One region of the Terribacillus sp. 7520-G genome, then DNA from elsewhere that is predicted to be linked to it. Evidence: predicted binding sites of a transcription regulator. Region 1 holds the regulator's gene; each other region holds the start of a gene.
What was found. The regulator CtsR, encoded in region 1, represses protease genes until heat stress. The targets are predictions, from matches to a motif close to ATGGTCAATAAAGGTCAAACA.
Positions count from the first base shown of each region.

Region 2: the regulator CtsR is predicted to act here: its motif matches at 1,060-1,080, upstream of CHH53_RS04355 (ATP-dependent Clp protease ATP-binding subunit).
Region 3: the regulator CtsR is predicted to act here: its motif matches at 1,506-1,526, upstream of clpP (ATP-dependent Clp endopeptidase proteolytic subunit ClpP).

Region 1 is NZ_NQFP01000036.1:80-2,355, reverse strand. Features, by position in the region: gene mcsB (protein-arginine kinase McsB) at 1-362, opposite strand, end outside; gene mcsA (protein-arginine kinase activator protein McsA) at 362-898, opposite strand; gene CHH53_RS12775 (CtsR family transcriptional regulator) at 919-1,380, opposite strand; gene CHH53_RS12770 (MgtC/SapB family protein) at 1,509-2,111, opposite strand.
Region 2 is NZ_NQFP01000010.1:38,263-40,538, forward strand. Features, by position in the region: gene CHH53_RS04355 (ATP-dependent Clp protease ATP-binding subunit) at 1-966, opposite strand, end outside; gene mbcS (acyl-CoA synthetase MbcS) at 1,171-2,276, opposite strand, start outside.
Region 3 is NZ_NQFP01000027.1:2,859-5,134, reverse strand. Features, by position in the region: gene sppA (signal peptide peptidase SppA) at 1-184, shown strand, start outside; gene CHH53_RS10545 (RDD family protein) at 196-810, shown strand; gene clpP (ATP-dependent Clp endopeptidase proteolytic subunit ClpP) at 855-1,442, opposite strand; gene CHH53_RS10535 (manganese catalase) at 1,743-2,276, shown strand, end outside.

The sequences.
Region 1 (2,276 bases):
TCATTTACCATGATAGAGACTTGTTCGCTTTCGCTTAGCAAAACTCCTGCTTCCTCTGCGTGTTCTGCCAAATGAGGGCTGATCAAATGTTTCTCGACAAATACTTTTTTCTCGATCGGTGATAAATCGGCAATCCGGATGAATTGCATCTTTCCGCGATCCTGGAATGCGGCATCCTGATAGCTGTCTTGGAAGAAATTAAGTACATCGTCCAAATCCTCTGCCTTGGCAATTAAGGGGAAAGTTCGATTCTCAAAGTTCCTGGCTAACCGAATACGGCTGCTCATGACTATATCGCAATCCGGTCCATTTTCTTTCATCCACGGGCTGATTGCATCACTCATGAAATTCTCAAGTGACATTAGCTCTCACCCTCTTCCCGGCCATCCTGCTCCAAAGAACGTATCTTATCGCGGAGCTCCGCTGCTTTTTCAAATTCCTCCGCTTGAATATATTGCTGCATGGATTCCCGATATGCAGCGATTTTTCGTTTCTTTTCGATACCGCTGCCCATCCTCTTTGGTATCTTGCCTTCGTGTTTGGTATTGCCGCTGTGTACCCGACGGAAGATAGGGTTCAGATTATCCTCGAATGTTTCATAACAGGATGCACAACCGAATTTCCCCAATCGGGTAAACTCATGATAGGTGAGTCCGCACTTCGGACAAGCAAGTGCTGCCGGTGCTTGAGAGAAGTGTTTATGTCCTTGGACAGTCGATGGATTCATATGGAATAGACCAGATAATAAGTTATGCAGGGAATACCCTTCTTGGCCGTAGGAGACATATCCGTTTTCCTTGGCACATTGCTCGCATACATGCATTTCCGTCTTCTGCCCATTGACGACATTCGTCAAATGTAATGTAGCTGGCCTTATATGACATTCTTGACATTCCATCTTGATGCCTCCTTATCTGACTAGTACTTGATAGCAGTCAGCATTGAAACCAGGATACGTGACCTGACCTCATCGCGAAGCGGAAGAGGGAAGGCTAGTGTATCTCGGCTGGTTGCCCTAAGCATGATTTTCGCTTCCCGTTCTGTCAGGATATTCTCTTCTGCCAGGCGTTCGATCACGTTATTGGCAGTCTGCTGTGAAACTCGCGGCTGCACCATTTCGATCACGTCGTCTATCAAACTTGCTTCCGTATGATGCTTTACCCGAATTATACGAATATAACCGCCGCCGCCACGCTTGCTTTCAACCAGATATCCCTTTTCGACGGTGAATCTCGTTTTGATGACGTAGTTGATTTGGGAGGGCACGCACTGAAAACGATTGGCTACTTCGCTTCGCTTTATCTCCACTTCCTGCGTATCCGTTGACTGAAGGATCTGCTTAAGATATGCCTCGATTATGTCAGATATATTATTACTCACACAAGTTTCCTCCCTTCTTTTGACTTTGACTATCTTTGACTATATTATATACATTTTGCAGGAGGAATGCAAAGCACTTCTTCTTTAGCATAGCCCCCAAAAACAGAAAAAAACCCTTAAAAAGGGTTTTAACTTTTCACCGTACTGACCGATTTGATATTGGTTAGATCAGTCAGTTCCTCGAAGAGCTCCATTTCATTTATAGCCTGACGTGTTTCCAACTCAACATGCAGCATCCTGCTATCATGGTGATACTTTTTCATTTTCATGTTTGTCAATGCCAGATGATGGCGCTCGAGTATTTCCATGATGGGAGCCACACTATCTTCCCTGCCCAGTTCAATATCGAGAAGGTATGCTTTCTGCTTTTTACTGGACAAAAACAGTTTCTCGAAATTATTCAGGAATATGAGAATGGATAGAATGATGATGGTTGTGAATACAGCCTCCATATACATTCCTGCCCCTATCACAAGACCGAGGCCTGCTACGGTCCAGACAGATGCGGCTGTCGTGAGACCCCGGACAGTAGTTCCATTGACCAGGATCGTCCCCGCTCCCAGGAACCCGATCCCGCTGATGACATAAGAAGGTATACGTGCAGGATCGAATTGCACATAGTCATGCTCTTCGCTGAATTCCGTAAAGCCATATAAAGATAAAATCATCATAAGACAAGATCCCACGCCTACAAGGATGTGAGTCCTTAAACCAGCGTGATGATTACCCATCCCACGCTCCATCCCGATAGCACCTGAAAGGAATATCGCAATTATTATTTTAATCATTACCGTTAAAAATTGATCGTTAAAGTATTGCTCCATCCATGCTTCCCTTCTTTCTCTTAGCAGTATATGAATATTCTCGTCTCAATATGAAGTGAAATATTTACATTC
Region 2 (2,276 bases), on a different contig from region 1:
GGCTTCATCCAGCAAGTCGATGGCTTTATCAGGAAGGAAGCGGTCTTGGATATAACGCTGTGACAAGTTCACGCTCGCCTTGATTGCATCCTCTGTGTAAGAAACCTGATGGTATGCTTCGTATTTCTCCTGCAATCCTTTCAGGATCTCAATTGCCTGCCCTGCTGACGGTTCTTTCACCATTACCGGCTGGAGGCGGCGTTCAAGCGCGGCGTCTTTCTCGATTTGACGGTACTCTTTCAAAGTGGTTGCACCTATCAATTGTAACTCGCCGCGTGCCAGTGCCGGCTTCAGGATATTCCCTGCATCCATTTGGGAACCTTCGGCAGACCCGGCCCCGACCAATAGGTGAATTTCATCGACGAACAGGATGACATTCTTACGCTGCTGCAATTCAGAGATCAGCTGTTTCATCTTTTCTTCGAATTGGCCGCGTACGCCTGTGTTTGCAACCAGCGAAGCGACATCGAGCAAGTAGATTTCTTTATTTTGCAGCTTTACAGGTACATTTCCTTCGACGATCTGCAAAGCTAGTCCTTCTGCAATAGCTGTCTTACCTACCCCTGGCTCCCCGATCAGGACTGGATTGTTCTTATTGCGTCGGTTCAATGTCTCGATGACACGTTTCACTTCTTGCTCACGGCCGATTACCGGATCGATCAGACCTGCACGTGCGCCATCTGTCAGGTTCTTGCCAAGTGAGTCGAGCAGCCCTCCGCGGCCATTACCGCCAGCTTGCGCTTGGCCGTTGGCTCCGGCTTGGAAGCCGGATTGTGCTCCTTGGAAGATATTCTTGAAGAAATCATCCATTGTTCCGCCATTGTTTGCGAAACCTGCAGGATTTTTAGATGTATTTTTCATTTCGTTGTAGCAAGTATGGCAGAGCTGTAATTGTTGTTTTTGGTTATTGAATTGCATAAACAAGTTCACATTTGCTTCTCGTTCACCACAATGTTGGCATTTCATAAATACAATTACCTCCCTAATCGTTTTGTTTGGTTCAATTGGTCAAGTGTCACGCTTTGACTTTGACTATCTTTGACCTTGTGACTTCATTATAGTCTGACCTTCTTTGACTTTCAAGTACTTTGCTTTATTTTTTATAATTATTTTAGTTTAAGCCCAAGGCAAATAAAAAAGCACCGCCCGGCTGTAGGCGATGCTTCTGTTTTATTTCGTTTTTTGTTTTTCCTGGTTGCGCAATTCGACCCGTCTGATTTTACCGGAGGAAGTCTTCGGCAATTCTTTGACGAATTCAATTTTACGTGGATACTTATAAGGTGCAGTGGTATTTTTCACATGTGTCTGCAATTCTTTGACAAGCTCCGGATCGTCCTCATCCACACCTTCGCGCAGGATGACGAATGCTTTGACGACATTGCCGCGAATTTCATCCGGGCTGGCAACGACTGCGCATTCCGCTACAGCTGGATGTTTGACCAAGGCATCCTCCACTTCGAATGGTCCGATCGTATAACCGGAGCTGATGATGATGTCATCGCTGCGGCCTTCAAACCAGAAATACCCGTCTTCATCGACGGAAGCTTGATCGCCAGTGACGAAGTAACCGTTTCTTTCCGCTTGTTCACGTCGTTCCGGCTCACGGAAATATGTTTTGAACAAAGCAGGACTGTCCAGCTTCAGTGCAATATCACCGACTTCACCCGTTTTTACCGGATTGCCATCTTCATCGATCACGACTACCTCATTACCTGGTGTCGGTTTACCCATGGAACCTGGTCTAGGCTCCATCCCTTTCATGATACCAAGCAGCAGCGTGCTTTCTGTCTGTCCATAGCCATCACGCACAATAATATCAAAGTGCTTTTGGAAGACATCGATCACTTCCCGGTTCAATGGTTCGCCGGCAGATACCGCACTATGCAAAGCACTCAAGTTATAGCTGCCAAGATCCGTCACCTTTGCCATCAGGCGGTATTCTGTCGGGGTACAGCAGAGCACATTGATTTTATAATCCTCCAAAAGGGAAAGATACGTTTTGGCATCAAAACGCCCCATGTAGACAAAGCCAGTTGCCCCTGTGCCCAATACGGATAGGAATGGGCTCCATACCCATTTCTGCCAGCCCGGTGCTGCTGTTGCCCACACGATATCCCCTTTGGAAGCGGATAGCCAGTTCTCAGCTGCTGTACGCAAGTGTGCGTAGCCCCAGCCATGTGTATGAACCACACCCTTTGGATTCCCTGTTGTACCGCTCGTATAAGACAGCAGCGCTAAGTCGTCTCTTGATGTCCGCACTGTTTCCAGCTCATCCG
Region 3 (2,276 bases), on a different contig from region 1:
GAAGAAAGACCAAGGACTCGAGGATGCGGAAGTGTTTGAATATACGGGAAGCGGCTTCGGTATGGGCTCCTTCTGGGCCACAGCTGCGAAGGATTTGTTTGTATCTGATTCCGATCTGCTTGGCATCAAGGAATTGATGGGCAAAACGAATTCACCGGAAGCTATGTATCTCTATACGGAATAGGAGGCGTTAGCATGGATAAAGAAAAACGTGAGCATCCAGAAGAACTGACGTCACCCGATCAGGATATCTCCAGTACAGGGATACCGGAAGCTGCGGAATCTGACAGACAGACAGAGTCAGATGCCCTATCCGATATGTATCAAGGGAAGGAAAAACTTGATGAGGAAGCGATGGAGCAGCCTGGGGCGGCATCTCCGGCGGCTGTGGCTGATAAACGCTATGCTGGATTTTGGATGCGTTTCTGGGCATATCTTGTCGATCTCATCGTTGTTTTCAGCCTGACGGGTTTGCTCGTCCAGCCTTTTACGATGATAGACGCTTTTTATGAAGCGACGCTTTGGATATGGAGTGTCAGCGCTTTGCTTGGCGGAGTGATTTTCTTTGCTTATTTCCTGTTCATGACCAAATGGCGCGGTCAGACTTTAGGAAAGATGATCTTCGGCTTACGCGTCATCCGGAAGGACGGAGGAGGCCTGTCCTGGTCGGATACGCTGATTCGGGAAGTGGTAGGCCGTTTCATCCACCGCTTGTTGTTTTTGACCATCCTTTATGTGGTCGTGGCATTTACACCAAGGAAACAAGGCGTGCATGATTTCTTTGCAGATACACTTGTCATCCATGAATGAAAAAAGCCATCCAGCAATGCATGCTGGATGGCTTTTCCTATGTCTTATGAAGGGCGTTTCTCCATTACTTTATCGATCAAGCCATAGTTAACCGCTTGTTCTGCTGTAAGGAAGTTATCACGGTCTGTATCGCGCTCGATTACTTCAAGCGGCTGACCGCTGCGCTCCGCCATGATTTCATTCAATTTTTTGCGCATTTCGATGATGCGGCGAGCGTGGATTTCGATATCGCTTGCCTGACCTTGTGTACCGCCTAGAGGCTGGTGAATCATCACTTCACTGTTCGGAAGTGCATAGCGCATGCCTTTTTCACCGGCAGTCAATAGGAATGCACCCATGGAAGCCGCCATACCGATGCAGATAGTCGATACTTTCGGCTGAATGAACTGCATTGTATCATAGATAGCCATACCTGCGGTGATGGATCCTCCTGGTGAGTTGATGTATAGGGAAATATCTTTTTCTGGATCTTCCGCAGCCAAGAATAATAGCTGGGAAACGATGCTGTTGGCAACATTATCATCGATTGCGCTGCCAAGCATGATGATCCGGTCTTTCAGCAGACGGGAGTAGATATCGTAAGCACGTTCTCCTCTGTTTGTCTGTTCGATAACTGTAGGAATTAGATTCATGATAGATCCTCCTTTGGATATGAGCTCATTATGCTAAGTAATGACTAACCTTATCTTACCTAAAAGGTCAATAAAGGTCAAACAAAATACTTACTTTCTATCGCCTATTCCATGCTTCCCTAGTTGGAATGCAAATAAACGCCAGAAATACAGTATCCCGTTAACTTTGACTTTCAATCGATATTCTCCTGCAAATAAGTTTACTTTTCAATTTAATTACAGCTCCAGCAGATGGTTTAAATCATTTGCCATGGTGGAACGTTATCAGCGGAAAGCAAATAAACCGAAGGAGGCAACAACATGTTCAACCATTCGAAAGTACTACAATATCCCGCAAAACCGGATAAGCCAGACGCATTGTTTGCGAAGAAAATGCAGGAAATCCTGGGTGGACAGTTCGGTGAGATCACGGTAGCCCTCCAATACTTATTCCAAGGATGGAGTGCCCGCGGAGAAGAAAAATACAAGGATTTGATCATGGATACAGCTACCGAAGAGATCGGTCATGTCGAAATGATCGCAACGATGATTGCCCGCCTGCTTGATGGTGCACCTGTCAAAGAGCAGGAAGAGGCAGCGAAGGATCCTGTCATCGGGGCCATTCTGGGCGGCATGAACCCGCAGCACGCGATCGTTTCCGGTCTGGGGCCTCGCCCGACAGACAGCAACGGCGTCCCTTGGAACGCTGGCTATATCATCGCAAGCGGTAACCTCCTGGCAGACATCCGTGCCAACATCAATGCCGAGTCCCAGGGCCGGCTGCAGGTCGCCCGGTTATATGAAATGACGGAAGACCGAGGTGTACGCGATATGCTGTCCTTCCTCTTGGCACGT